Regions from separate parts of the Bacillus cihuensis genome, predicted to be linked through region 4. Evidence: riboswitches for the same ligand, from Rfam matches in the RefSeq annotation. Region 4 holds a riboswitch; each other region holds the start of a gene.

Region 1 (7,878 bases), 110 kb from region 4:
AACAGAAGATAAATTAACAGCAATTAATCTAGCTGAACAAGAACTTTATGAGGTAACAAATAGCTTGGAAACATATTGCAAAACGAACGATTGCCGAACTATCCCAGTAGATAAGTATATTCGCCCGTCCATTCCATTAAATCAAAAAAACTATCTTTCAACCGTGACACCTTTATCACAAAGTAGACAAGAAAGCTCACTAGGCTTACTTCCGATCTCGATAAGAATAGAATCAGAAGACCATAAAGAATTAACGATTGCATATGGATATGTAGATGTAAGCCTCAACAATTAGGAGAATAAAAGATGAAACACAAAAATGAAGCAGGCTACACATTAGTGCTTGTATTATTAACGATTACATTAATCCTTATTTTTTCGGTAACTTTAATTAGCAATGTTTTAAACAGTGCTATGCAGAATCAAAAATCAGAGAAAAATATACAGTTAGATCAATCATCACGAATGGGCGTAACATATGTTGAGAAGGAGATAAACTCAGCAAATGAAGAAGCAAAAAAAGCAGTCATAAGATGGCTTAATGATTTTCCAACCACTGTTCCTATGCCTACGAATGCTGAAATTGCTGCTAAATATGAAGAGGAATTTAGAGTTAAATTAGTAGATAAAGAAATTATATCATCTGATAATACGTATCGATTTAAAATAGATTATATTAAAATAACAAGAATAGTTAATACTCTTACGGTCACGTATACCATTATACCTTCATTGAATAACGTGTATGCTCAAGCAGATCCAGAACGAGAAAAAACCATTGATATAAAGATTCAAGAACAAAATCTCTAAAGCTATCTTTCCTACGTCCCAAGTGTAGATTTACTTACTTGGGAACCTTTCTCGATTTTTACATGGTTCTATGACAAAAAGGGCAGACTGCTACAACTTCATCTTCATCTCCCTCTTTCAAATCATAACTAAATTCGGATAAAACAAAGTTAGGTACCTCATCTATTTTTCCCACAATCAATACAAATAAAAGGGGCATGTTCTTCTAAAGAAAATGAACATTTCAATATCATAATCCATATAGTACTACAAAGATTGGTTAATTCGCTCTATAATTTAGGTAGATTTCATGTTATTTTGAATGATAGCATACGATGATCAAAGGTTGCCAGATAGGTGTGATAGAATGAAAAGTAATAGAAAGCGTTTAGGCGATTTACTTGTTGAAGCAGGGATTATTACCGAAGAAAACTTACAGGATACATTAACATACAAAAAAGAAGGGCAAAAAATAGGAGATGCTTTATTGGAACGAGGATTAATCAATGAGCAGCAACTTATTGAAGTGCTTGAGTTTCAGCTAGGTATACCACAGATCAGCTTATTTCGTTATCCCATAGATACTGCCGTCATAAGTTTGATTGCAAAAGATTTTGCCTTTAGAAATTTAGTCATGCCAATCAGAAAAGATGGCAATCAACTCATTGTGGCGATGCATGACCCGATGGATTATATCGCATTAGATGATATGGGGCTATCGACTGGTTTAGTGATCTCACCTGTCATAGCGAAAAAGGAAGAAATCATTGCTTCACTTTATAAATATTTTAGCAAAACAGAGACGTTTGAAGAGTTAGACATGGACAGGATTGCGGATGAAAATTTAGCTGGTGAGGATGCACCAGCTGTTAAGCTTGTCAATCAACTTCTGGAAGTGGGCGTACAGATGAAGGCGAGCGATATCCATATTGATCCTCAGGAGTCAAAGATCCATATTCGCTATCGAGTCGATGGGATTTTACGAACGGAACGAATTCTTTCAAAGAAGATTTATAGTTTGTTAATTGCTAGAATTAAAATTTTGGCTAATTTGAATATTACCGAAACAAGGCTGCCGCAGGATGGAAGAATTAAACTGGATGTGAATGCAACACCTGTTGATTTACGAATTTCCTTACTGCCCACCATATACGGTGAAAAAATCGTTATACGAATTTTAGATTTATCTAATGTTATGATTCATCTTTCACAGCTTGGTTTTAATAAAGTAAATGGACAAGCTTTTGTTAAGATGATTGAACGGCCTTCAGGGATGATACTAATTACGGGTCCAACTGGTTCAGGGAAAACATCCACTTTATATGCGGCTTTGAATCATTTGAACACAGAACAGGTCAATATTATAACCGTGGAAGATCCTGTGGAATATCAAATGAAAGGCATTAATCAGGTGCAAGTAAATCCATCGATTGGTCTTACGTTTGCCAGTGGATTGCGGTCCATTTTAAGACAAGATCCAAACATTGTCATGATTGGTGAAATTCGAGATCGTGAAACAGCAGAAATAGCCGTCCGAGCGTCCTTAACGGGCCATCTTGTATTAAGTACTTTACATACAAACAGTGCACTTTCGACGATTCCGAGACTATTAGATATGGATGTCGAACCGTATTTGGTCGTTTCTTCTTTAATTGGCGTCATTGCTCAAAGACTAGTTCGCAAAGTTTGTCCGGATTGTAAAATAGAATACACACCATCTGCCATGGAAAGAAATTTATTTCAAAAACGTGGCATACCTGTGCAATCTTTATATCGTGGCGAAGGATGTCCAAGCTGTCAAAACAGTGGCTACCATGGAAGGATTGCGATTCATGAAGTCTTGAATATCGATGATACGATTCAAACGATGATGATGAATAATAAACCGCTTAGTGAAATCAAGCAATATTTGGTTTTGAATGGAATGATTTTCCTCATTGATGATGGGCTCCTAAAAGCAAAACAAGGAATGACAACGATAGAAGAAGTACTGCGGGTAGCTCGACATGATTAGGAGGCCATACTTGTGAAAGAGAAATTGGATTATATTTTAAAAGCTGCTTTTGATTTAGGTACTTCTGATATTCATTTGACTGTAGGTGTACCACCGATTATGAGACTTCACGGCGATTTAAAACAGTACGGAAAAGATGTCCTTAAGCCAGCGGACACAGAATTAATGGCGAAAGTGATGATTCCTGAATCGATGTGGAAGACGTTTAAAGAAAAAGGCGAGCTAGATCTTTCATACGGAATCCCAGGGGTTTCACGATTCCGGGTCAATGCTTATCATCAACGTTCTTGTATTAGTCTTGCGATTCGAGTTGTACCAACAGAAGTGCCAACTTTAGAACAATTAAAGCTGCCCCTCGTTTTACAAACGATATCTGAAAAAACGCAAGGGCTTGTATTAGTGACAGGCCCGACTGGAAGTGGGAAATCAACGACGCTTGCGGCGATGATTGATTATATTAATAAAAACATGAAGAAACATATTATTACGCTTGAAGATCCAATCGAGTATTTACACAAACATCAATTGAGTATTATTGATCAACGGGAAGTCGGTTTTGATACACAGAATTTCTCAAACGGCCTGCGCGCTTGCTTGCGACAGGATCCTGATATTATTTTAGTCGGCGAAATGCGCGATTTGGAAACGATTTCTACAGCGATTACCGCAGCGGAAACAGGCCATTTAGTACTGGGGACCTTACATACAACGGATGCACCCGCAACAATTGATCGGATCATAGATGTGTTCCCACCCAATCAGCAACCGCAAGTTCGTGTTCAGCTTGCCTCTGTCTTATCAGCCATTATTTCACAGCGTTTATTGCCGTCAAAAGATCGAAGAGGAAGGGTGGCAGCTATCGAGATCATGGTGAATAATGCTGCAGTCAAAAATTTAATTCGGAATGAAAAAATCCATCAAATTGCAAGTGTGATGCAGACTAGTAAATCGGCTGGCATGCAAACGATTGAAATGTCGATTAAACAATTAATTGAAGAAGGGAAAATTGATGCATTTTCCGCACTCCCTTATTTAGAAGAAGGAATCCTATAATGCCGGTTTTTCACTATCAAGGAAGAGATCGGGCAGGGAGAAAGAAACAAGGGAAAGTGACTGCGGACACACGAAAAGAAGCAGTTGAAGGGCTTAGGGAAACAGGAATCGCCGTGACAAGTATAGATGAACTAAAGGGAATATTATATAAAGAAATCTCTTTAGGTAGCAAGAAAGTGAAAAATCGCGATTTTATTATGTATCTACATCAGTTTTCAACGTTAATTAAAGCAGGCATCAGTGTTGTAGAATCGACAAAGATTTTGGCGGAACAAACATCAAGTAAATTGTTGAGGAAAACATTGGAAAATATCGTATTAAGTTTAGAAGAAGGGAACCCTTATTCCGAAGGGGCTGAAAAGCAACGGAATGTGTTTCCACCACTCTTCATAAATATGATGCGAGCGGGTGAAGCTGGTGGAAATCTAGAAGAGGTTCTAGAAAGAATGGCGATTTATTTTGAGAAACAGTATCAAACAAGGCAAAAAGTACAATCGGCGTTGATGTACCCAGTAACGGTTGGCTGTTTAAGTATTGTTATTATCATTTTTATGTTAGCGAAAGTCGTACCAACTTTCGCCAATATGTTTCTTTCATTTGGCAGTGAACTGCCTTTCTTTACAAAGTTGGTTCTCAATCTGAGTGGATTTTTTGAACGTTTTTGGTGGGTTTTTCTTTTAGTAGCGGTTAGCTTATATATCCTTATTCGTTCTCTAAAGTCGAAGAACGACACGAAATATTATCTGGATTATGGGCTTTTACGTTTGCCGATTTTTGGACAGCTGCTTCAAAAAGCAGAGATTGCAAGAATGACAAGAACTTTAAGCTCGCTAATCAAGAGCTCTGTACCGATCCTTCAATCGTTAACAATGGTGGAAAAGATTTTAGGAAATGAAGTATTGATAAGGGTTATGAAACAGTCGCGACATTCCATTGAAAAAGGCGAGTCCATGGCCATACCGATGGAAAAACACTGGGCATTTCCTCCGATGGTCACACAGATGATTGCAGTCGGCGAAAAATCTGGTACTTTAGATGTCATGCTAGATCGCGTGGCTGATTTTTACGAAATGGAAGTCGACCATGCTACGAATCAAATGAAATCTCTAATAGAACCATTTCTCATTATCTTTCTAGCAGTCGTTGTTGGAGGTATTGTGGCAGCCATTGCCATTCCGATGTTCACTATATTTAACAAAATCCAATAAATATGTTCAATTTAGTGGAAAAACTAGTTGTCAGCTGGTCAATTTTTCTTATATACTAGCAATATATCAATGGATTGGAAACTGTGATGGATCATTTTTATCTGGGCACTTAAATGATCAGGAGTGAGTAGTGCAACCCGCCAATTAATTTATGCTTAAATCCAATTTTTGGAATTTAAGTATAAACGTGGCGGGTTTTTAGGTTGTACACCCGTCGCTAGACTACATAAAAAATCAAATGAGGAGTGAAGGTACATGATGAAACGAGTAAAAGCCCTTATGAATAACCAAAAAGGATTAACGCTAGTAGAACTTTTGGCCGTAATCGTAATTTTAGGAATCATCGCTGCTATTGCAGTACCGAGTATCGGCAACATTATTGATAACAGCAAAAAGGATGCACATATTGCCAATGCACAGCAACTGATATCATCTGCGAAATTAGCGGTTGCAGCGAATGATGATATTGTGAAAAACCGGCCGGTAACTTTAACATACGAACAGCTAGAGAAAGCGGGTTACCTTGCTGAGCTTACGGATCCTGATGATAAAGGGAAACTTTATTCTACTGCACAAGTTAAGATAACAGAAACGAATGGGAAATATGAATACACTGTTACACTAATAGGTTCAAAGAGAAGTATAACTAATAAGAAAGCATCTGAATTAAATAGAGAGTCAGTTGTTGCTCCAACACCGAGTACTACAACCTGAAGTAATTGATTGTTTAGTTACCTATATTTACCACTCCTTTTCACAGGAGTGTTTTTTTTATCTATTGGCTATGTTAAAGGTCATTGTTGATCTTAGCACTTTGTTGATTGGAACGGAGGCGTAAGACTCCTGCGGGAAAAGCGAGTCAAAGGGAGACCCCACAGTCGCAGAGCGCCGAGGAGACTCCCGGACCGCCCGCGGAAAGTGAACGCCTGAAGCGGAAATCATCAGGCAAGTTTAACAGGGCCTATCTATTTAATCTTCACCAAATAATCATCTCCAATTCAATCCAACTTCCTGTATAATAAAAGAAACAACATGACGTAAAAAAACACTACATCCAATAGAAGAGAAACCAACTCCAATATAAAGGAGAAATCCATGACATTATTTTTTTACAGCTATATAGGTATTATAGGCTTAGTTCTCGGTTCTTTTTACAATGTCGTTGGACTGCGAATCCCGGAAAATCAATCAGTCGTCCGACCAAGGTCACAATGTCCAGCTTGCAAAAGAACCTTGACAGCTACCGATCTCGTGCCTGTATTGTCTTATGTTTTTTTAAGAGGAAAATGCCGGAACTGTCATTCGAAAATACCGCCGCTCTATCCACTGATTGAGCTTTCAACGGGTTTATTGTTTATGCTTGCTTTTTACGAGTTTGGTTTGACTGGAGAATTCGTAATCGCCCTCCTTTTTATTTCGTTGTTAGTCATTATCTTTGTATCTGATATTGTGTATATGATTATTCCTAATAAAGTGCTGTTGTTTTTTGTACCTATTGTTTTAGTTGCCCGATTAGTCGTACCATTAGATCCGTGGTGGGATATGTTTGTCGGAGCGGTAGTTGGCTTCGGGTTGCTTTTTTTCATTGCTGTCATTAGTAAAGGTGGCATGGGCGGGGGAGATGTTAAACTATTTTTCGTATTAGGGCTGGTGCTCGGCTTAAGGCTGACCATCCTGACATTCGCTTTGGCAACTTTTTTAGGAGCACTGTATGGGGTAGCTGGCATGATTCGAGGGAAATATAAGAAACGGCAGCCGATTCCATTTGGTCCGTTTATTGCGATTGGTGCCTTGCTTTCCTACTTCTATGGAGCCGAAATATTAAGCTATTACTTTACTATGTTTGAATAAGCAGGTGATTGTCGTGAACATATTGAACCGAAAGCATCGAGTTCATCTATCTATTAAAGATCGGTATATTCGTTTTGTGGAATCTGGAAAAAAGCACAACCTACTAGCTTATGGGCAAAAGAGTCTGCCAGACGGTGTGATCGTTGAAGGGCAAATAAAAGATCGTGAAACGCTTGAGCTGATTGTGGAAGAAATGGTTGATCAGTGGAAGCTTAAAGGGAAAAAAGTCTCTTTTTGTGTACCTGATTCAACAGTAATCGTTAGGACTATACATGTTCCGAATGATGTTCCAGATCATGTACTGAATGGTTATTTATATATGGAATTGGGCCATAGCATCCATTTGCCTTTTTCAGATCCTTTAATTGAAGCAGTGCCTTTAGAGCAAACGGCTGAAAACCGAGACGTGTTGTTATTTGCTTCTAGAGAAACCGTATTGAATGAATGGACCGAATTATTAAAGGGCGCATCGTTAAAACCAGATATCGCCGATCTTTCCATGCTGTCGCTTTATCGAATGTATTATCATCTAGGCCTTGCCAAGCAGGATGAGCATGTTTTATTCGTGCAAATTGGTTTAGATGCGTTTGTTTTATCTGTTTTTTATGAACATAAGCCTGTTTTTTCGCGCCACTATCCGTTGGAATTTCATGAGGAACACTATGAACTTTCTAAAAGCCGAAGCGGCTCTGATTTTTATGCTTGGATGGGTGTTGTAGACGAATTAACAAGTCAATCTCAGGATATTACGATGGAAATTGAACGTTTCCTATCCTATTACCGATTCAATCTCACTAAAGGAAAACATCATATAGCCAAGATCGTTTTGTCAGGAGATCATCCTTGTATGGAAACTTTTTATAAAGATATACATACTGCAATTGAAGTATCTGTTCAGCCGCTGCTTGAACCGCTATTTCAAACAAAAAAAGGCAGGAACATCCCTCCTGTATATGCTGAATG
Region 2 (7,878 bases), on a different contig from region 4:
TCACGCTTAGATGAGAGGCCAATTGATTCAAAAGACTTATCAATGGCAGAAGCGGCTTTATTGTACAAGTACGCTCCATAGGCAGTGCCAGTGATAGTTAGTAATAAAAGCGGAACCAAGAACCATGCAACAAGTTTTTTGCGTTTCTTCTTGCGCCTTCTTTTGGTAACTCTGTACATGCGTTGGTTTGACATTTTTCTTTCTCCTTCATGGGCAGAATCCAGACTGATATATCTATGAAACTATACTCTACAACATTCTACATTTTTTTTACTGTTTCGTAAAATAAATATTATAGGTAGTAGAAAGCCGTTTTAGGAAATGGATTATTTATCTCGTTCGAGGTACAGCTGTTCCCCTTCTTCCATCCGACTTTGTCCATTAGTCAATTCTGTCATCCAAGCTGTAAAGGCATCCTTTCCAGACTTTTCTACATATGTTTCAATGATTACATTTTCAAGGTAATGTATTTCTTTTACTTCATAAATAGACGATCGCAGCTCATTTTCCAGTTTGCCAAGCCAGGTGTAATCGATATGAGTAGCCATTACCTGCATGAGCTTTCTTTCGACAATCCCAGTTGCGTCAATTCCTTCTGATGTTGACTTACTGTAGGCACGAATCAAGCCGCCTGCTCCCAGCTTGATGCCGCCAAAATATCGAGTAACAACGACTGTCGTATCTTTTAGACTCTTTTTTTTCAATACTTCAAGAATAGGGACGCCAGCTGTACCGCTTGGTTCACCATCGTCAAGTGCCTTTTGGATTTGATCATGCTCGCCAATTAAGTAGGCAGAACAGTTATGTGTAGCATCTTTGTGTAATTTTTTGATATGTTGAATGAAGGCCTGGGCTTCTTCTTCTGTTTCTGTACGGGCAATATGAGAAATGAAGCGGGACTTATCAATGATGATTTCATGTATGCCATTGCCTTTTACAGTTAGGTAGGATTGTAGCATAATAGCTCCTTTCTTTTTAAAAAATAGTAGTTTGATTTATAAAAAGATAATGTTTAATTTTTTTAAAAGAGTGTAAGGCTTTTCTTTATTATAAGGCTTTCGCCATATTGCTGCAATTTTCGATGGGCACGTGTTTGTACGATAGTATTAAGTATGTAGTTATTTTTTCTTAAAAGTCATACGATAGTAAGGTGTGTAAAGAAATTTTAATATTAGGCTGTTTTCTTCATGGTATAATAAGGTCTATTGTTCTATAACATTTTTCTGTACTAGATGATGAGATTATGCTTAAAAGAATATTTTGTTTGAAAAAGCAAGCTTGAAATTTCTAGAGGAAAAATTGGGACGTTTGAAGCTTAGGGCTACAAGGGATGTAATTATAATTCCTTATGCGGTAAACCTATTTTTAGGTATAATGGATTCATTCACCGTTTGCTTATACTGGCTAGAATGGCTTAGGATAATAATATAGAGTCGGAAAGTCAAACGGCATATATAGGATATGAATGAACAATGGCTAAAGGGCGAGTTACGTGCGATTTGTGCGACAATAGACCTTGGCAATTACTACTAAGAAGCGAATACTTTTATTCAATAAAGTGAAAATCCGTCAATTGGCGTTGATGTAAGAGATAAACCAACCAAAAGGCTGGATGTAATCGGAGGAATCTAAATGTCCTTGAAAAAAATGGATGTAAAAGCTTTGGACATGATAGTTGAAACGATGATCACGACTGTTGGAGACAGCAAAGTTGAAATATTTGAAATTAAAGAGCAATGCCTTCGTGATTTTGAAGAGATAACGAAGGAGCTTGAAGAAGTGAAAATCCGGGTTGCCATCGTGATCGAAGAATGCGATGTGCTCGAAAAAAAGGCTAAATTATCGAGAAAACGTCTTTCGGAAGTGAGCAAGTATTTCAATGATTTTTCTGAACAACAAGTTCGTGATGCTTATGAGGTTGCTCATAAGTTACAAGCGGATTTACAGATGAACAGTCAAATGGAGAAACAATTGCGGCTACGTAGGGATGATTTAGAAAGAAGGTTGCGTGGGCTTGAACAGACGATTGATCGAGCAGAGCATCTTGTTTCACAAATTTCGGTTGTTTTGAATTATTTAACGAGTGATTTGAAGCAAGTGGGTGCCGTGCTTGAGGATGCGAAACGCAAACAAGACTTTGGCTTGAAAATCATTGAGGCGCAGGAAGAAGAGCGCAAGAAGCTTTCTCGTGAAATTCATGATGGACCGGCACAAATGCTGGCAAATGTCATGATGCGGTCAGACTTAATTGACCGAATTTATCGCGAACGAGGCGGTGATGAAGCGATCATAGAAATTCGGAACTTGAAGGTAATGGTCAGAAATGCACTTTATGAGGTGCGCCGAATTATTTATGATTTACGTCCAATGGCACTCGATGATCTAGGGTTAATACCTACTTTAAGAAAATACCTGCAAACGACCGAAGATTACAACCATGGTATAAACATGACATTTATAAATTTAGGTGAGGAAAAAAGACTGCCGTCTGATATGGAAGTCGCGCTATTCCGTCTCGTGCAAGAATCCATTCAAAATGCGTTGAAGCATGCAAAACCGAAAAGCATCCAAGTCAAGCTTTCGATGACGAAAGAAATGGTCATTGTCATGGTGAAGGATGATGGTATTGGCTTTGATTCTGATGTTCAAAAAGCAGGATCATTTGGATTAATGGGGATGAGGGAACGTGTCGAGCTTCTTGAAGGCGAAATGATGATAGATTCCCATCAAGGTGTTGGAACACTCGTATCAATAAAAGTCCCACTTAAATAAATGATTAGATAGAAAAAATTTGGTAATGGTACAAAGACAAGGGGGAAGCACGATTGAAAACAAGTATTATTATTATAGACGACCATCAGCTTTTTCGTGAAGGTGTAAAAAAAATTCTAGAATTTGAACCTGCATTTGATGTAGTTGCAGAAGGGGACGACGGTTGTGAGGCGATGAATTTAGTAGAAACTCACCGTCCTGATGTAGTCATCATGGATATTAATATGCCACAACTAAATGGTGTGGAGGCAACTAGATTACTCATTGAGCGTTTCCCAGATATGAAGATTATCATTCTATCGATTCATGATGATGAGAACTATGTAACCCATGCACTGCAGACTGGGGCACAAGGTTATTTATTAAAAGAAATGGACGCAGATGCGCTAGTAGAAGCTGTAAAAGTAGTGGCAGACGGCGGATCGTACCTGCATCCGAAAGTTACCCACAATCTAGTAAAAGAGTATCGTCGAATTGCTATTGAACAAATGGAAGAAAGAGAATCTTCTTTATATATACCTGAAATCAGAAAACCGCTTCATTTATTAACGCGTCGGGAATGTGAAGTGCTTCAGCTTTTAGCAGATGGTCAAAGTAACCGTGGAATCGGTGAAACGCTGTTCATCAGTGAAAAAACTGTAAAAAACCACGTCAGCAATATTTTGCAAAAAATGAATGTCAATGACCGTACGCAAGCTGTTATTTCAGCAATTAAAAACGGTTGGGTTGAAGTAAAATAAATAAATGATTGGATGTCCACAGCTGAAATGTTGGAGGAAGCCAACGAAAATCGTCTAGCTTGATCGATGTTACAACGATTAAGGCTGGGCGATTTTTATTTGAAGGACATGGGGCGGGTCTTCGCGATTTAATAATATAGCCAATCTACTTAACGGTTATACTAATATTATTGAAAAGCTGTCCAAAATCTGGCTTCGCACCGCCACCATTGTGATTAGGTGAGTGTAGCGTGTTATAATGATTGATCTTCATGTGAAAGGTGACGTAATAACCTTGTAGGAGTTTTGCATGCAATGGATTCAGAAGGAAACTATACGTATAATCGAGTTCCTGTGATCCAAAATTCAAGTACTACGCTCTGGAATAAAGGTCTCGCGATTCGAGATCTGGCTTTCACGCGACGTGAATGAGGTCTTGCGATCCAAATCCAAGGGCTCCTTTCCGACTTTCTATTAAAAGTACCGCAAGATTTATGATGCAAATAGAGGGATTTTCAGATAAAATGGTGATTATGTTTAAATGAGAATAATGAAATAAGGATGGTAGTGTTTTATGAAAACGGCAGTTGTTACGGATAGTACGGCCTATATTCCGGAACATATACGTAAACAATTTCATATACATATGGTTCCGCTTCAAGTTGTGATCGGCAATGAGACATATCGGGAAGAAATTGATATAACAGCGGATAAATTTTACGATGTGGTTAAAACACAGGATAAGCTTCCGACAACTTCTCAGCCGCCAACAGGTTTATTTGTCGAGAAGTATGAGGAATTAGCGCAAGAGTATGAGGCAGTTGTGAGTATCCATTTATCAAGTGGGATTAGTGGGACGTATCAAGGGGCGGTTAGTGCAGGAGAGATGGTTGAAAGTCTAGATGTGCACGGCTTTGATTCGGAAATCAGCTGTTATGTTCAAGCTTTCTTTGTTCTTGAAGCAGCGAAGATGGCCTTAGATGGAAAAGGGCCAGACGATATTCTTGCTCGATTGAACGTCATCAAGCAATCCGTACGTGCCTATTTTATGGTGGATGACTTGGCACATTTGCAGCGTGGCGGACGTTTGAGCAGTGCCCAGGCGTTGATTGGCAGCCTCCTTCAAGTCAAACCAATCCTCCATTTTGTAGACAAAGTGATCGTTCCTTTTGAAAAAATCCGTACCCGGAAAAAAGCGATGAAACGAATTGCTGATCTACTCGGTCAAGATGTGGCTCAAGGCGGCACGTATAAAGCAGTCATTATCCATGCAAAACGAGAAGCAGAAGCGAAAGAATGGCAAAAAGAACTCAAAACACAATATCCGAATGTTGAATTCGATATCAGCTATTTCGGACCAGTTATTGGCACACATCTTGGCGAAGGCTCCATGGCGATGGGCTGGTACAAGGTTTAAGAACGTCTGACCTCTGTTGGGGTGGGCGTTTTTTTGTTAGTTTAGTTAGGACTTTAGTATGTGATCCATTATCTATGACGAACCGAAAAGACTTGCTTTGGCGCGTAAATCAGGAATCCGGCACGAAAAGAGCTCGCTCCGGCACGCAAATTTCAAATCCGGCACGAAAAGTGCTTATTCCGGCACGCAATTTGGAAATGTGGCACGTAAATTTCTGTTTCCAGCATCTCGGGCACAGGCCGCCCTAGTTTTTACGTGAAATAAGCTCGATTTGGGTCTTCGAGTAATCGAATGAATACGTAGTCGATTAATTCTTGATATTTTTAGAGTTGTATCGGATCGCGCTATTACATTTTACCTAGTACGAAAGAATCGGATAGAAATCTATTATTTTAATAGTGGTCATGGTATAATTTCGAAGCATCAATCAATATGGAAGATTAAACTTATCTTTCTAGAAAATAGCAAACTTCATCGAAAGGGGAGGACGCAAAGCCATGGGTCTAAAGTCACTTGTGTACAAGGATCGCCAGGTTGCCGAGAGGATAGGTAAAATGTACTGAATGTTTATAGCATTTTTGATCCTAAATGTGTGCAGGTGTAACTGGACTCTTTCTTTTTATAGTTTAAGCAAAAAATATTTGAAGATTAGGAAAAAGGAGTAGGAATGATGGGTTTACGTAATGCTGCAATTGGTAGGAAACTGTTCGTACTAATACTTAGTTCTTTCATCATCTTTGGTGTAATCGGTGGAACTGGATACTACTATATGAATCAAATGAATAAAAAATCAGATCAAATGTACTGGGATGCTTTGCTTCCGGTAAAATGGCAAGGTCAAATTCGCATAAACACACGGGCGATCGATAATAGTACACTTGAGATGTTGCTTACATCTGATATAAAAAAGAAACAGGATTTAAAAGAACAAATTGACGCGCTAAAGAAGGACAATGAAACGTTGATACAGGCGTTAGATAAAAGTCTGATATCTGAATCTGAGGTGGAACATCTATCTCAATTTAAGAAAGAGTATCAGAAATATGTAAATGCGGTTGAAGACGTATACAATGTTGTACTGTCAGGCGATAAAGATTTTTTAGGCTATGCTAAATATCAGCAGGAGGTACAGCCAGCACGAGAAAAATCCAATTCATTACTGAATGAAATAGGCGAATATTTTGAGAGTTATGCGGACGAATTAGGTAAAAGTATTACAGAGAGCAGTCATGACAGTAATAATATCGTTATTAGCATGATTCTTCTGTTTATTGTGATAAAAGGTGTACTTGGATTTATTATAACGCGGATGATTACCAATCCGATTAAAGAAATTGAAACACTAATGGGAAATGCGCAAAATGGGGATTTAACCGTTGCGGGGAGTTATCAATCCAAAGATGAAATTGGTCGGTTGACTCATTCTTTTAATAATATGATGGTAAAGTTGCGCGAGTTGATGGCACAAGTAAACATAACTTCTGAACAAGTAGCCGCTGCCTCTGAGGAATTAACGGCAAGTTCAGAAGAGTCGAGTAAAGCAAGTGAACAAATTGCCAATACCATTCAAGAAGTGGCACATGGAGCAGATCAGCAGGTGAAAAACACTGAGGAAAGTTCAAAGGTTGTAAAAGAAATGGCGCTAAGTATTCAACAGATTGCTTCCCATGCTCATAATATATCTGCCAATTCGGTAGAAACATCACAAAAAGCGCTGGAAGGGAACGAAGCAATTCAAACGACAATTGAACAAATGAATTCGATTCATTTGACCGTTACGCAATTATCACAAATTGTCAAAGGGCTAGGTGAACGGTCAAAAGAGATTGGCAACATTATTGAAGCAATTACAAGCATTGCCTCGCAGACAAATTTACTCGCATTAAATGCGGCAATCGAGTCGGCAAGAGCAGGAGAACATGGCAGAGGGTTTGCTGTAGTAGCGGATGAAGTACGTAAATTAGCAGAACAGTCCGCTGAATCGGCTCAGAATATTTCCGAACTCATCACATTAATACAAGATGAGACAAATCTTGCTGTTCAATCGATGGACCAAACAACTAGTGAAGTGACCGGCGGAATTAGTGTAGTAAATAAAGCTGGGGAATCTTTTGCGCAAATTCGTTATTCTGTCGATGAAATATCTGCCCAGCTCCAGGAAGTGTCTGCTGCTTCCCAACAGCTTTCAGCGGGATCTGAACAAGTCTTACAATCCGAAAAACGATTAGCAGAAATTGCCGAAGCAGCTGCTTCAGGAACACAAAATGTAGCGGCGGCAACAGAGGAACAACTGGCATCAATGGAAGAAATCTCATCATCCGCTGCCACACTCTCTCATATGGCTGAAGAATTACAAGAGCAAATTGGCAGATTTAAAGTGTAATAAGAACTTTCAAGAAGGGTCTGACCCCATACGCTATATATTGTTTATTGTGTCATGTTCACGTCTTAAACGGTATTTAGTAGTTGCGGGGTCTGACCCTTTCATTATGGAAAGCTACGATCTTGTTGTTGTATAAGAAATCATTTAGGTCAAAAGTGTGGTATTATTAACAAATAAAAACATAAAAGGTAGAATCTATTTTTTGTAATCATAGTTGTGATTTATCTTTTTTTTATGGAAATCGTAAGTCCACCTATTTATAGAAATCATTCATCAAATTTAAATGAGAGGGATTATTGAGATGAATAAGTCTTTTCAGGGGGAAACTAAGGAAAAAAGAATGAATGAAATGACCAGAGAAGAAGACTTTCATTCTCTAATTATCGATCACCTGAACGCTGTTATCAAATTGGATGTCAGTGGGAATCTCTTAAACTGTAACAAAGCATTTGCACAACAGTTTGGTTATACGGAACAAGACTTCAATGAATCATTTATAGAGTCGTTTATTCAAGATTATACATATGAACAAAAAAAGTATGTTGAAGATGCTTTTTTAGGGAAAACAAATCGGTTTAATGCTTTAG
Region 3 (7,878 bases), on a different contig from region 4:
TTTATCATATTCTTCACTTAGTAACATTTGAAGTTCGTATTCATTCATATGTTTAGAAAGCTCGACGATTTCCACTTCAAGGTCTGCTAGTAGCTCTTCGTCGTTTTCTTCTTTTACAAGCTCATAAGTCAATTCAAGATTTTCATATGATTCATTCAGTTCAGCTAATTGATTGACTTGATCCTTCAATCCATTCGCTTCATTAATAACAACTTGTGCTTTTTGCTGATCGTTCCAAAACACTGGATCGGACATAATATTATCTAACTCAGCTATACGGGCTTCCTTCTCTTCTAAGTCAAAGAGACCCCCTAAAGTCCACTAATTTCTTAGCTGTTTTCTCAAGCTCATTTCTAATTTCTGCTAATTCCATACTATTCACCTCTTAATTATTTTCAAAAAAACGTAATCAGTCTCTACAACTATATGCAAAAAAAGACGGATTCGCAAACTGTATTTCATGTTTCCTTCTTGTTTGTATGAAGGACATGGGGACGGGTCTCCGCGACTTACTAATCTAGCCAATCTTCTTAGCTGGTATACTTCTTTTTATTATAGAAAATACCTCAAAATTCCGGCTCCGCACCGCCACCATTGTGATGAGGTGAGTGCAGCTTGATACCTGATTAATCCTTCATGGTAAATGGTATCGTTTTAACGCCATAGGAGTTTTGTTACACGAATGGAAAAAGAGACGGTAACCATTGACTAAACCGCCCCCTTTTCCTATTTACTCTACATTTCCGTGACAGTTTTTATACTTTTTGCCACTTCCGCATGGACAAGGTGTATTTCTGCCGATTTCAGGCGATTTACGAAGCGGTTTTTTCTTCACCTCTTCTGGGCCTTCTTTCGGATTGACAGCATGTCCTTGGATAACTTCCTGACGTTCTAGATTATTGCGGATTTCTGACTTCATAATATATTTCGCAACGTCATCTTCAATGGCCATGACCATATCCTCGAACATCGCAAAGCCTTCTTGCTGATATTCACGCAATGGATCAATTTGACCATATGCACGAAGATGGATCCCTTGACGTAATTGTTCCATCGCATCAATATGATTCATCCATTTACTGTCCACTGCACGTAAAACGATGACCTTTTCAAACTCACGCATTTGTTCAGGTGACAATTGCTCTTCTTTTATATCATACTGTTCTTTCACTTTCGCAAGGATGAAATCTGCTACTTCCGCTTCATCTTTGCCAGTTAGATCAGCTTCTGTTACTTCACCCTCATCGAACAGATTGCCGTGAACAAAATCGATTAAGCCTTGATAGTTCCATTCTTCACCATCCGGACTTGGGGCAAAATGAGCAATATTACGTTGAATGCTTGCTTCAAGCATATTCTCGACGATATCGCGTAAGTTCTCACTATCCAACACATCAAAACGTTGCTTATAAATGATTTCACGTTGTTGACGCAACACATCATCATATTGAAGAAGCTGTTTACGTGCATCGAAGTTATTGCCTTCAACGCGCTTCTGAGCGGATTCCACAGCACGGGATACCATTTTACTTTGGATTGGCTGCGTATCATCCATCCCAAGCCGCGCCATCATCGCTTTCATATTGTCCGATCCGAAGCGACGCATCAATTCATCTTCCATGGATAGATAGAATTGTGTCATACCTGGATCTCCTTGACGTCCAGAACGTCCACGAAGCTGGTTATCAATTCGACGACTTTCATGTCGCTCCGTACCGAGCACCACAAGACCGCCTAGTTCTTTCACACCTTCGCCGAGTTTGATATCCGTACCACGACCAGCCATATTCGTCGCTATGGTCACGGCGCCTTGTTCACCAGCATTCGCAATAATTTCAGCTTCTCGTCCATGATTTTTCGCATTCAACACATTATGCGGAATCCCTTTTCTAGATAAATACTTTGAAATAATCTCAGACGTTTCAATCGCTACTGTACCAACTAGAACTGGTTGTCCTTTAGTATGCCGCTCCGCAATCTCTTCGACTACGGCACGGAATTTCCCATCCATCGACGCATAGATTAAATCAGCGCGGTCATCCCGAATAATTTCACGGTTCGTTGGAATTACAATAACATTCATATTATAAATATTACGGAATTCTTCTTCTTCCGTTTTGGCTGTACCCGTCATCCCGGAAAGTTTTTCATACATTCGGAAATAGTTTTGGAAGGTAATTGTTGCAAGTGTCATGCTTTCATTTTGAATCTCCAAGCCTTCTTTCGCTTCAATAGCCTGATGGAGTCCATCACTATAGCGGCGACCTTTCATTAAACGCCCAGTGAACTGGTCAACAATGACGATTTCGCCTTCTTGCACGACATAGTCGACATCAAGATGCATGCTTACATGCGCTTTTAACGCTTGATTAATATGATGATTCAAAACAACATGATTAATATCAAATAAATTTTCGATATTAAATGCCGCTTCCGAACGGTTAATTCCTTCTTCCGTCAGCTGAACCCCTTTTGTTTTTTCATCATACGTATAATGCTTGTCTAACGTAAGCGTACGAACGAAAGCATTCGCTTGGATATATAACTGAGCTGATTTTTGTGCCGAACCTGAAATAATTAATGGTGTACGTGCCTCATCAATCAAGATTGAATCCACTTCATCGATAACAGCAAAATGTAAAGGTCGTTGTACCATTTGCTCTTTATATAGAACCATATTATCCCGTAAATAATCGAAACCTAGCTCATTATTCGTACTATACGTAATATCAGCACTGTACGCTTCTTGCTTCTCTTCCTTAGACATGCCGTTCAGGTTCAACCCAACCGTCATTCCCATGAACTCATACAGCTTGCCCATTTCTTCCGCATCACGGCTTGCTAAGTATTCATTGACAGTAACGACATGAACGCCTTTCCCAGTAATCGCGTTTAAATAGACAGGAAGAGTGGAAGTCAACGTTTTCCCTTCCCCGGTTTTCATTTCAGAAATATTACCATCATGAAGGGAAATCCCCCCCATTAGCTGTACGCGGAATGGATACATTCCTAATGCTCTTCTTGCTCCTTCACGAATCGTCGCGAATGCCTCAACAAGCAAATCATCGACCGTTTCGCCTTTTTGGTAACGCTCTTTGAATTCTTCTGTTTTCCCACGCAGTTCTTCATCTGATAACGAAGCTGTTTTATCCGCTAGCATTTCAATTTGATCAGCCAGCTTCTCAAGACGCTTCACTTCTCGTTTATTCGGGTCAAACACTTTATTTAAAATATTAAGCATTCAATAACGCTCCTCTTTATATAGAAGTCTTTATTAAAAAAGAAAATATATTTTAGATTTAATTAACACTAGATCAAAGATTAATATATCCATTTTATTTCATATTAAATAGGTGCACCCTTAATATTACCATGTATAAAGTGCAGGTACAACTTCACGATATTATGAAAATTTATAGATTTAATACCGTGAAAACGTTAAAATGAGTATTAACAGCCTTACGCATGAAAATATCTGCAGAAAAGTTTTGAGGTGAGATAACATGATCGGTGATCGCGTAAAAAAACTGAGACAAGAAAATAGAATGTCCATGACAGAACTTGCTGAAAAAGCGGGAGTCGCCAAGTCCTATTTAAGCTCCCTTGAGAGAAACCTTCAAACGAACCCATCTATCCAGTTTCTTGAAAAAATCGCCTTAGTGCTGCAAATTCCTGTTGATTCTCTCCTTCACGATGAACCTGTCAAAGATGGGCTTGACGCAGAATGGATGAATATTGTTCAAGAGGCAATGAAATCCGGTGTATCCAAAGATCAATTCCGTGAATTCATTGAATTTAACAAATGGAGATTAAAGCAAGAAGAGTGATTGGAGTATGGATGATCCCATTTTTATCTCTTTACAAATCCAGAATGACGTTAAAATACCACCAATTACTATGTACGATATCCCTTGAAGCACGCTACACTCGGCTAATCACAATGGTGGTGGTGCAGATCCTGATTTTGAAGTACATTCTTAATAAAGTATGTATATTTACAAAGTAGATGATCTATATTATTAAGTTTCGAAGCCCCGCCCCATGTCCGTCTTACTAAGTGTAATATGGCATTATAACGCCACCGGTGCCATGAAGGATCTATTTTGTAGCACGCTAAACTCACCTAATCATAACGGTGGAGGTGCGGAGCAGGATTTCGAAGTACTTTCTTAATAAAATACGTATCTCTGCTAAGTAGATGGCTATATTAGTTCGTCGCGGAGCCCCGCCCCGTGTCCATAAACAAAACAAACCCCTTAAACGAACTGGACTTTCGTAAAAAACCAGTTTGTTTAAGGGGTTTATACGTTTAAATCGTATGATAGGTTGGTTCATCTTTTTTATTTTCTGTTGCTTTTTGCTCAAAGAAACGAAGGACTTCCTCTTTAGTCAATCCAAGTACCTTAGCTTGTACCATTAGCTCAATCCATTCTTCATCAACTATTAGATCTGCCAACCCATTCCCTCCTAAAATACTATGTATTTCAGGCAGTCCAGCCATCATAGCACAATATAATACCTTAGACCCGCGACTTTGCGTCCCTATTTTTCAATAGGTTTGCCTTTTTCTGTGTATGAATTTTCTATTTTCTTTGATTATACAGAATTTTTGGTATATTTTATGTAATTTTATGCTATTAAATTTAAATATTTTACCTTATTTTTTTACATATTACGACTAAATTCTACATTTTTTCAACTAGAACAAATTAGGAAATATATGATTGAAAGAATTTTTATGTAAATATATTATATTTACCTTATCAATATTCATGACATATGATCTAGACCTTTTCGACTATGTCTCTTGTTTTTACACTTTTGGTTCGTCAAATATTGTCCAAAACTTAAACAAACATCCTTCATCATAATGGGAGACTTCTAATTAACTACCTTAAAAGTCCGTTGTTGTCCCCATCTAGTTTCACAGGGGATTAGTATTTATCGTTTGCATCATTAAATACAATACTTATATTCAAAATCCCACTATTATCTTTATTTTTTAAGTCATTAAGTTTTTTATGTATAGCAAATTCATTAGATGGATGCTTATAAGAATTGGATCATAAAATGAAATATCCTTGTAAAACATCAAAGGAGCTTTTTCAACCAAGAAAAAAAGCTCCATATACTAACGCTATTGCGATTACATAGGCAGGATGAACCTTCAATTTACCCAATAAAAAATAACTAATAATCCCAATTACTAATGTCTGAATCCATCCGATTCCTTCATATGCAGTGAAAAAGAAATCATAAGCCATCATCCCTAGCAAGACAGCAATGATTGGACGAACGACGACTGTCATCCTTTTCACTCGAGGGGATTCTTTGTGACGCTTTAAAATACTGAGTAGACCAAGCATTAAAATGAGAGAAGGAGCGACTGAAGCGAATACCCCAATAATCGCGCCCAGTATGCCAGCCTGTTCAAATCCAATATAGCCTGCCATTTTGGTAGCAATTGGGCCTGGGAGTGCATTCCCAAGAGCAATCACATCACTGAATTCATGAACAGTAAACCAACCGTATCTGTCGACGACCTCCTTTTCAATTAACGGAATGGATGCCGGACCACCACCGTAGCCGAGAATACCTGATATAAAAAAAGCCCAGAAAATCTGCAAATAAATCATGACTTTCCCGCCTCCTTATTAGGTTCAGATACAGGGCCTCTCTTCAATAGTGCCCCAATGAGCAGGGAAAAAATGATAATAGCTGGATGCACATTTAACAGTTCCATAAACACAAACCCGAGCAAAACGAAGACAATCGTCCACAGCCAGCCGATACTGGATGAACCTGATTTTTTTAAAAAGTCTAAAGTCATAGTTAGCAGCATCACAGCGACAACAGGAACGACTGCTTGTGACATCCCTGTCACCCACGCTTGATTTTTATAAGCATTCAAGCTTTTCAAAAGCAAAATCATTAAAAGTATGGTGGGAACACAAGATGCAAACACACCATTAAGCAAGCCCCAAAAACCGCCAACACGGTACCCAATATAGCCTGCTAGCTTAGGCGCAATCGGACCCGGCAGCGCATTTCCAAGCGCCAAGACATCGCCAAAATCTTCATTATTCATCCACTTATATTTCTCAACTACCTCTTTTTGCACAAGAGGAATCGCAGCAGGACCTCCGCCGAAACCAAGCATGCCAACTCTAAAAAATGCCATAAAAATATTTAATTGCTTCATATTTCACTACACCTACTTCTAATAATCTATCTTTATCATGGACTACTCTGTATGAACCATTGGCACACTGTTGATGGAATAATAGGTTAAATAGTTCTCTTCATTTAAATCCAACATTATCTAGAGAAATTTCAATTTAATGTTCTATGCTACTGATATGATTCTGGAGTGAAGATTCAAACTGTATTTTCTCCTCTAATCCTACAAATGTAGTTTTCACATTCAAGTTAACGTCATTTTATACATTACGCCTCACTAACTACCCAAATTCGTATGTATCAGACATAGGGGATAATCAAGGAACAATTATTATCATGACTAAGATTTTAATGAAATATTCTTTTCCCCCACTTTAGTAGCCTAAAACCGATAATATTCTACTCAAGAACTTTATTCCACAGCACTACGGATACATGCCCTGTCTTATCAATTGATAGGGAGGGCTACAAAATCAAAATAGATATTACTTTTTGATTATATTCTACCAATATATTATTAAGGATACAGATGATGTTAAAATTCCATTAAGACTTAAATCTAGTATTTATCTTTATATTATACAGAAATTTCTCCGTATTTGTTTAGTGCCTTGGAATACATCGGATGCTTACTGCTAAATCCCGACAGATGATACCTAAATCATATAACTTTTATTAAACATAACAGGCCTGATTCTCTCCTAAGAAAGAATCAGGCCTTGTATAATTTAACTTATTTTATTTAGCTTGGTTCAATCAAACCATAGCGGCCATCCTTACGACGGTACACAACATTTGTCGTATTTGTATCTGAATTCGTATAGACGAAAAAGCTATGACCAAGCATATTCATTTGCAAGATCGCTTCTTCACTATCCATTGGTTTCAAGTCAAAACGCTTATTGCGGACAACCTCTAATTCAAGTTCGTCTTCTTCAATCGGTGCATTGTTTTTATCCTCAAACACTGGAAAAACATCAGCTGCATTCGTATTTGTACCACGGAATTTTCGGTTTACTTTTGTTTTATGTTTACGAATTTGCCGTTCCAATTTGTCAGAAATCAAGTCAATGGCTGCATACATATCAGCATTTTCCTCTTCTGCACGGAGCACCAAATTCGTCATTGGGATCGTTACTTCCACTTTAGATGTATTATGATTCACTCGTAAATTCACCATTGCCGTTGCATCCGGTGAATTGCTAAAATACCGTTCCAATTTTCCAATCTTTTTCTCTACATATTCCCGTATTGCTGGAGTTACCTCAATGTTTTCACCACGAATATTATAGTCCATAAAGTGAGTCCTCCTTCTAAAAACTATATGATATAGTTCTACGATACCCTATGCATTTCCTTCACAAACAAATAGTTTTGCCAAGTTCATGAAGAAACTATAGAAAATTGGATTAATAGTGGGGTTCGTATCCATCTTTATTATAACAATCTTTACATAAAATTAATACTGTAGAGCATTAAAAGTTTAGATAATTCTATATACTTATATCACTCTTGATAAAATTGATCATAAGGTATATAGTAACTAGTATCTCAAAAGGGAAATAAAGTAATAATATTACATATTATAACTATAAATATACCTATATTAGGAGAATTAATAAAGAATTATCTAATTAATGAAAGGAACGAGTATGGAGGTTTCAAAGGAATGATGAATCAATTATATGTACCTACTGT
Region 4 (7,878 bases):
TTACATAAACGACCACCTACTTTAGTAGGTGGTCGTTTAAGGGGTCACTCGTGTAAGGGCTAGAGAAGAGCGTTTCCGAAAATTTTGGTTCAATTATAAAATTTAAGCCGTTCCACAAAGTCGGGGAGGGGCTTGTACGGATGGTAGTTGCATAGGCTACTGACAAAGTCAGTTCCCCTCATAGCATTTTCGGAAAAGTCATTTCGATGAAACGACTTGATAATAGATGAATAATTAATATCCGAGATGGTAAAAATTATTCTCTAACGATTTTATTATATAAAACATATCTTTAAAGTTATGTTTTATATTCAAAAGAAATGTTGGAAGTTAATCGTCTTTTAACATTGGTTGTAGCTATTATAGCAGGTTGAAAATTATGAAAGAATACAAAATTCGCATAATTCGACATTTTATTTCTGCTTCATATAGTATAATATTCACAATTATTAAATGTAATAAATAGAAAATTAATTTAAAGTTAGGACTTAAAGCTTAGGGAGTAGTCATATTGTCAATTAATAATTCAAAAGGGGTGTGACGTTAGTCATAGTAATGGAGAATTTCAATAGGTATGGAACTTTAATGTTTGAAAAATTGATAAAATTAGGTCCAAATGATAACTGGAGCGAAACTATTGGGAAATTTCCCAAGTTAGATATTTATTATTCACAAGAATATGTAAACTTATTTTCAGATGTAGAAGAGGGGGAACCAGAAGCAGTTTATTTTGAAAACAAGAATGGAAAAGTTTTTTATCCGTATATTAAAAGAAAGATTGATATAAAGGAAGGGTATTTTGATATAATCACTCCTTACGGATATGGTGGTCCAGTAGTAGAAGGGGAACAAAGCGTCATTAAACAGTTCTACTACCATTTTAAACAGTATTGTAACAATAACAATATCATTACTGAAACTGTTAGATTGCATCCTTTAATAAAAAATGATGAATACATTAAAGAGGTTATGGAAATTGATTATATTCGCAAAACAACTGCAGTAGATTTAACTATTACTTTAGAAGAAATCAGAAAAAATTACACATCTAATAATAAAAGAAATATTAAAAGAGCAATTAAAGAAGGTGTTGAAGTCTTTGTATCAAACAATAAAGATGACATTGAAATTTTTATGGATCTGTATAATGAAACTATGGATCGGAACAATGCCTTAAGCTATTACTATTTTAATAGCTCTTATTTTTACCGCCAAATGGAGGAAACATTATTAAGTAAATCATATCTTTTATTAGCAAGGCATAATGAGCAGATTATTGGTGGTGTATTAATGTTAATTGGAAAGGAATTTGCCCATTATCATTTAGGTGCTTCGAAAACAAAATATCTATCTTTAAGGCCAAATAATTTACTATTTGATGCTATGGTAGAATTTTCTAAATCCTTAGGGTTAAAAAAACTCCATTTGGGTGGTGGATACCAGGAAAATGATAGTCTTTTTAAATTTAAGACCTCATTTACAAATGATAATCACTTTAATTATTATATGTGTAAAAACATCCTAAACGTTAATATTTATGATGAGCTATCCAAGATTGTTATGAATGATGATTCATTAAGTGGTCAATATAATTACTTTCCAATTTATAGAATAAAAAAATAACCCGAATTTCTCCGTTTAAAGCATGAATGCATACTAATTGTTATGGTCGAAAATGAAATTGAACCAGAGCGATCACTTCAAAAGTGAGCCACTTTATGAATGTTAACTCCCATTAGTGGTAGGAGTTAGGTGTTAGGGGCAAGCACGCCCTAACACCTCGCACGCTCGATTACACTTCTCCGTTTTCTCGTTTCTTCATATTTTGAAGTGATCGGTATGATTCGCCATTATCTATGTGAATATACGAGCGATGGGTCAAATGATCAAGCAATGCAGTTGTTGATGGTCCATTTCGAAAATGCATGATTGGTATAATAATGGCGCTTGAGCGTTCATATAAACTTGGAAATAATCGGGATATAACTCTGCCCTACTTTTGAGAAGAGAAGGTATCCTAGTTCATCAAATTGAAAGTTAATTATTATGTAAAATTGAATTCCAAAGGCTTGTTTTATAAAAGATTTTTTGCATTTAACTTTGCATAATATTTTAATGATAAAGTAGTATCGAATAAATTAAGGGGAATGTATATGTTAAAAACTAAAGAATTAACTCAAAACCATCTAATTAGCCAAATGGAAGGAAATATCGTAAGTGATATGGATGGAGAAACAGTAATGTTATGTATCCAGAGCGGGAAGTATTATAATTTAGGTGAATTAGGTGGAGAAATATGGGTTTAATCAAGAATCCAATTTCAATCGAAGAGTTGGTTGCAACATTACAGTCTCAATATGATGTCGAGCAAACAGAGTGTGAGGAACAAGTTCACCCCTTTTTGGACCAGTTGCTTGAAGAAGGATTAATTAAGATAGAAGGTTAAGCACATTCCTAGTTATCATCATTTTCAAACTCTAGAAGGACAGGATGAACATATTGAAGAAAGTGTGATCATTTGTAAGGCTAGATAAGAAAACGAAGCTGTTGTTGATTGAAGCATATCAATATTTAGCATGGGCTCGCTTTTTGAAGAGTATCCCTTTTGCAAAAGTAGCTCCTTCTTTAGGAAAGCAAATGCAAGAGACATCTAATTCAGATGATCTATCGAATAAAAAAGTATTAGCTAGTGTTTCTCGTGCTATCCATCTGATGAGTCGCTATACATTTTGGGAAAGTGAATGCCTAGTAAAGGCCATTGCTGGAATGAAAATGCTGGAGAAAAGAAACATTGAAAGCACACTTTATTTAGGCACAGCTAAAGACGATAAAGGGGAACTTATTGCCCATGCCTGGTTACGTAGTGGTCCGTATTATATATCAGGTGCTGAAGTAATGCATAGGTTTACCGTTGTTGCTAAATTTGCTATAGAAATGAATGTTCATAAGGTCGGATAACACGATCAATAGCTCACATTATCATATGATAATGAGAAAGTAGATTAAGGGAAAGGAGGATATGAGTTTGAAACATCTTTTGCACTTTACAAAGCAAATTCATCAGTATTCAGGAAAAATACTTTATATCAATCTTATCTGTATGATTTTCATTAGTTTATTAGAAAGTGTCGGAATTTTCTTGTTAATCCCTCTAGTTGGGTTAACTGGAATCTTGGATGTTAAAACAAAGGAAATTACATTTGTAAGCTGGATAAACGAATTATTTCAAGGTATTCCTGAAACACTGTTTCATCATCATATTAGGGATTTATGTCCTCCTAATGATGGGACAAAGTATTTTTAAGAAGAATCAATCGGTCTTAGGAGCAAAGATTCAACAAGGTTTTATTAGGCATTTAAGAGAAGAGACCTATAGAGGGATACTTCAAGCAAACTGGGGATTTTATTTAAAGAAGAGAAAATCGGATATCATTAACTTAATGACAAACGAGATATTTAATGTAAGTGCTGGCGTCCAATTGTTTTTACAATTTTTATCTTCTTTCATTTTTATTTCGATTCAGATTGGTGTGGCCTTTTATTTATCGGTAAGTATGACTAGTTTAATTTTATTTTTTGGAATGTTTCTGCTTCTCTTTTCTAGAAAGTTCGTCAAAAGGTCTAAGACATTAGGGAAGCAATCCTATTTATTAAATCAGAAGTATCTTGGCGGAATTACGGATCATTTTAACGGGATCAAAGATATTAAAAGTAATTCTTTAGAGGAATCTCACCTGAATTGGTTTCTTCCTTTAATTAAAGAAATGGAACATAATCGAGTTAAAATGACTACATTAAATTCATTCTCACAAATGGTCTTCAAAGTAGCCTCTTCTTTTTTAATTGCTTTTTTTGTGTTTCTTTCCATCCAAATGTTTAAAGCTGAGGGAGCTCAATTAATGCTAATTCTTGTTATCTTTTCAAGACTATGGCCAATGATTACGGGGATCCAGACTAATTTGGAGCAACTAGGAGCCATTGTTCCATCCTTAAAAGCGTTATTAGATTTACAAAATGAAAGTTTAGAAGCAAGAGAGTTATTTAATCGTCATTATCAAGATGTAAACCCAATCGAGATTAAGCATGGGTTATCTTGTCGATATGTCTCTTTTAGGTATCAAACAAGTGAAAATACATATGCACTACAAAATATTAATATCGACATCCCATCTAATAAGATGACAGCAATCGTAGGGCGGTCAGGTGCTGGGAAAAGTACGTTATTTGATCTATTGATGGGCTTAAATCAACCAGAACAGGGAGAAGTGACCATCGATGATGTTCCTCTAACTAAGGATCATTAACTATCTTTGAGGAAATCGATTAGTTATATTCCTCAGGATCCATTTCTATTTAATGCAACTATTCGAGATAATTTAATGATCACTGAACCGAATGCGAGCGAAGGTATCTTTGGGATGCACTGGAGTTCGCAGCAGCAGCAGATTTTGTAAAGAAGCTACCTCAAGGTTTGGATACGCTCATTGGCGATCGTGGAATTAGGTTATCTGGAGGAGAAAGGCAAAGTCTTGTACTAGCTCGAGCTATTTTACGTAAACCTTCCATCCTTGTTCTCGATGAAGCAACAAGTGCATTAGACACAGAAAATGAAGCAAAGATTCAAGCTGCAATAGAAAGACTAAAAGGAACGATGACCATCATCGTCATTGCTCATCGCTTATCTACCATTCGTAATGCGGATCAAGTGGTAGTTATGGACCAAGGAGAAATAATCCAAGTAGGGGCATATAACCAATTAACGAAAGAAAAAAGAGGGATGTTTAGCCATCTATTTGGTAACCAAATGGAAGTAAGTGGGTAGTTTGATTCGGAGGTATACATTGTAGTACCATTAAAGAAAAAAAGAAGTATTGTAACCAGAAGAGATTCTTGGCCCATGGCGTTTAAGGAAGTAATGTCGAAAAATGTCAAATTTTTTAGAAAAACAATGATTACAAATAATAGAATATATTGGTATATTTATTAATGTATAGTTAATATTATGTAAAGATATTGTTAAGATTACTGGGAAGGAAATAGGATCACTCTTACATATAATTGCGATTAAAGTATTCAAACTACATATTGGTAATGATTTTATTAGAGTTTATAACTAGGTATTGTAAGGGATTAATAGAGTGTTACATTACTTTTGAGAAAAGCAAACCTATTGAAAAATAGGGACGCAAAATTACAGGTCTAAGGCTATGCTATGACGGCTGTGTTGCCACAAATCGGGTGAGTATATGAGTAAGCAAGTAGTATACGAAGCAGAATGGATGGAGTTAATTTTAGAAGCGAAAAATTTAGGCTTATCTATTGAAGAGGTGCGAAATTTTATCCACAACATGACTAAAACTAGAATGACTTGCTGAAAACAATGATTGAATGAGAGAAAAATAGGTTGGTTTATTTTGGAAGATGACTGGCCTCTTTTTTCGTTGGTAGTCATAAGGGCTCGTCGTTTGTAACGAGCTTCTCCTTTCCATTATGAGCGTATTAAAAGGAATGTTACAAAATCTATGGGTAATAATTAATATAAAAGTATTTGCTAACTTATCAATTTGTTACAGGTACATACAAGGTAGATGTTTTATACACTAAAAATAGTTTTGTAAAAAAGGGCATTAATTCAGATGCTCTTTTTCATTTTAATCCAGAAGAAAATTTAAAATAATGAGCTATTTTTTTCACTTGATTTCGGAATATCTCACATTTACATTAGGTTGTCTATTATATCAATTGGAGGAATTTATTCCAATGAACCAAAAGCGCATTCTATTCGCTATTCTTCTACTATGGGCCTCTTGTATTTTTTATTTTTCATCCCAACCATATGAAAAACAGAATCTCCAACCCTTTTTAGGAAAGTATCTCGAAGGTCATACTAGTTTGGAGAATATGTTAACATGGGTTGTTTTTAGTTATGGTGGCCATGAGGTAAGTGTCCAAAGTCAAGGTCTTGCTGGTTTTCTTGAATTTTTTATCCGGAATATAAGCGTGCAACTACGAACTACTAGTCTGAAGTAGGTGGGGCTATACGCTTATTTTATGATAAATTTGATGATCGTGACAAAACGTAGGGACGAACGTCTATATTGAAATAGGATAGGTCTAAAAGCAGCTGCACCAGTTAAAACGGTAGTTGTTTTTTTGTATAGTTTTGATTTGGGTGCCAATCATCATATATTACTTATTAAATACTAGTCTATTAACCCCTAGACTAAATCCATAATTTTCTATATAATTAGTATAAAAGACTTATATGAAAAGAGTGGAAATATGCATTGTTCATCATGTGGAGAAAAGATAGCAAACTCCTCAAATTATTGTTCAACGTGCGGGAAAAAGCTAAAAAAATCTAAAGTCATTCCTTTTTTACTTACATTAAGTTTTTTTAGCATATTGGCGTTGGGTTTGTCGCTCTATTATTACTTTCAGTATGTTGTACCACCAGGAATAGCGTCAATGAAAACAGTAACTGAGCCTGTGAAACAAGTAATGGAAGAAAAAGCTAAACCTGTTGTCTTACCAGCTAAAAAGACTGAGGCACAGGTAGAGAGTAAAAAAGACATTACGGATGTTATTGCAGAACAGCAAACTAAAGTGTATACAATTTACACAGAGTCAGCTCAAGGATCTGGCTTTTTGATGAATCATAAAGGCGATATTGTAACCAATGCTCACGTGGTTGAAGGATATGTCCAGGCAATTGTGAAGAATTCAGATGGAAGTGAATACGGCGGTCAGGTAATTGGATATTCCAACAATACTGATATTGCCATTATTCGTGTTCCGGAGTTGGCAGGCAAGGAGTCAATGGCACTTGAAACTTCAAACCAGACATTAATAGGAGAAGAAGTAATCGCTCTTGGAAGTCCGCATGGTCTTGAAAATACGGCAACAATAGGATACATAACCGGAGTCGGTCGCAATTTTTACATTGGAAACCGCTCTTATGAAAACATCTATCAAATGTCAGCAGCCATTTCTCCTGGCAGCAGTGGTGGACCACTATTATCTAAAAAAAGTGGAAAAGCCATTGCTATTAATTCAGCAAAAATGATTGGTGAAGAAGCGATTGGTTTTAGTATTCCTGTCAAGGATGTTTATAGCATTCTTCAAGACTGGGTTGAACAGCCGCTTACTGAACAAGAGATTTTCGATTTGTTTTATAATGAATACGGTGAATAATATTACCAAGACCTTTGGGAAGATGAGGAAGATTGGTATTTTGACGGCGGAGAATATAGTGAAGAAGAACCAGATACATATGTTGAGAATCCAAGCGATGAAGAGATCGACTCATCCTATACCCAAGATGCTTTTGACGATGATTCCTATTACCAAAGAACTGATGATTCTATAGGGTATGAAGAACTAGAGGACTATCAAACTTATGAAGAATACGATGAACCCGTTGACACTGAAGATTTCTTGGAATATGAAGAACCTATCGAAAATGAGGATCCCGCACTATATCAAGCCCCATTCCCAAATGATGAAAATATTGAAGGAAATGGTTTGAACGGTGAAGGAGAATAGTAAAATCTTAAATATTGGTGCCTGAATCCTGATACTTTAATGCGCGAAAGAGAAGCCTTGCAGAGAATTCTGCAAAGCTTTTTTTGTTAAGATTGGAAAAACATTATGTCGTGTCCTTACAGTTATTATATGGAAACGTTAAACTACAGACACCTAATGACGCTAAAGCATACTATAGTGGGTGGCCCACTTGTAATAGCCGGAAAGGGGGCATGAAAGGTATAAAATGGATTAACGCCATTATGGTGATGATGTCGTGATAGGCTTGACGAAAGTCAAAAACGTCCTTCATCCCGATCGTGTAAAAGCCGTTGCCAAGAAAGCTACAGATTC

Evidence for each region. Region 4 has a riboswitch for cyclic di-GMP ahead of V179_RS32480 (anti-repressor SinI family protein). Riboswitches for the same ligand answer to the same signal wherever they lie in the genome.
Region 1: linked by a shared signal. The riboswitch ahead of V179_RS0114435 (type II secretion system protein) and the one ahead of V179_RS32480 (anti-repressor SinI family protein) in region 4 are both predicted to bind cyclic di-GMP.
Region 2: linked by a shared signal. The riboswitch ahead of V179_RS0122820 (methyl-accepting chemotaxis protein) and the one ahead of V179_RS32480 (anti-repressor SinI family protein) in region 4 are both predicted to bind cyclic di-GMP.
Region 3: linked by a shared signal. The riboswitch ahead of V179_RS30285 (anti-repressor SinI family protein) and the one ahead of V179_RS32480 (anti-repressor SinI family protein) in region 4 are both predicted to bind cyclic di-GMP.

Annotation. Positions count from the first base shown of each region.
Region 1 is NZ_KI632495.1:1,795,850-1,803,727, reverse strand. It holds gene V179_RS0114460 (type IV pilus modification PilV family protein) at 1-295, shown strand, start outside; gene V179_RS0114455 (hypothetical protein) at 307-810, shown strand; gene V179_RS0114450 (GspE/PulE family protein) at 1,157-2,803, shown strand; gene V179_RS0114445 (type IV pilus twitching motility protein PilT) at 2,816-3,856, shown strand; gene V179_RS0114440 (type II secretion system F family protein) at 3,856-5,064, shown strand; cyclic di-GMP riboswitch class II at 5,132-5,215, shown strand; gene V179_RS0114435 (type II secretion system protein) at 5,320-5,778, shown strand; gene V179_RS0114430 (prepilin peptidase) at 6,160-6,915, shown strand; gene pilM (type IV pilus biogenesis protein PilM) at 6,929-7,878, shown strand, end outside.
Region 2 is NZ_KI632498.1:206,882-214,759, forward strand. It holds gene V179_RS0122790 (LCP family protein) at 1-194, opposite strand, end outside; gene V179_RS0122795 (YigZ family protein) at 327-959, opposite strand; gene V179_RS0122800 (sensor histidine kinase) at 1,633-2,772, shown strand; gene V179_RS0122805 (response regulator) at 2,826-3,512, shown strand; gene V179_RS0122815 (DegV family protein) at 4,066-4,908, shown strand; cyclic di-GMP riboswitch class I at 5,362-5,450, shown strand; gene V179_RS0122820 (methyl-accepting chemotaxis protein) at 5,579-7,291, shown strand; gene V179_RS28570 (sensor domain-containing protein) at 7,593-7,878, shown strand, end outside.
Region 3 is NZ_KI632498.1:245,491-253,368, reverse strand. It holds one part of gene prfB (peptide chain release factor 2) at 1-309, opposite strand, end outside; one part of gene prfB (peptide chain release factor 2) at 311-373, opposite strand; gene secA (preprotein translocase subunit SecA) at 731-3,241, opposite strand; gene V179_RS0123020 (helix-turn-helix domain-containing protein) at 3,504-3,827, shown strand; gene V179_RS30285 (anti-repressor SinI family protein) at 4,310-4,456, opposite strand; cyclic di-GMP riboswitch class I at 4,485-4,573, opposite strand; gene V179_RS0123010 (chromate transporter) at 5,106-5,636, opposite strand; gene V179_RS0123005 (chromate transporter) at 5,633-6,202, opposite strand; gene hpf (ribosome hibernation-promoting factor, HPF/YfiA family) at 6,923-7,477, opposite strand.
Region 4 is NZ_KI632495.1:1,690,380-1,698,257, reverse strand. It holds gene V179_RS0113975 (lipid II:glycine glycyltransferase FemX) at 586-1,623, shown strand; partial or broken gene V179_RS27975 (lasso peptide biosynthesis PqqD family chaperone) at 2,154-2,446, shown strand; gene V179_RS0113965 (lasso peptide biosynthesis B2 protein) at 2,545-2,958, shown strand; partial or broken gene V179_RS27970 (ABC transporter ATP-binding protein) at 3,026-4,822, shown strand; cyclic di-GMP riboswitch class I at 5,151-5,232, shown strand; gene V179_RS32480 (anti-repressor SinI family protein) at 5,247-5,375, shown strand; gene V179_RS27960 (S1C family serine protease) at 6,469-7,194, shown strand; gene V179_RS0113945 (hypothetical protein) at 7,802-7,878, shown strand, end outside.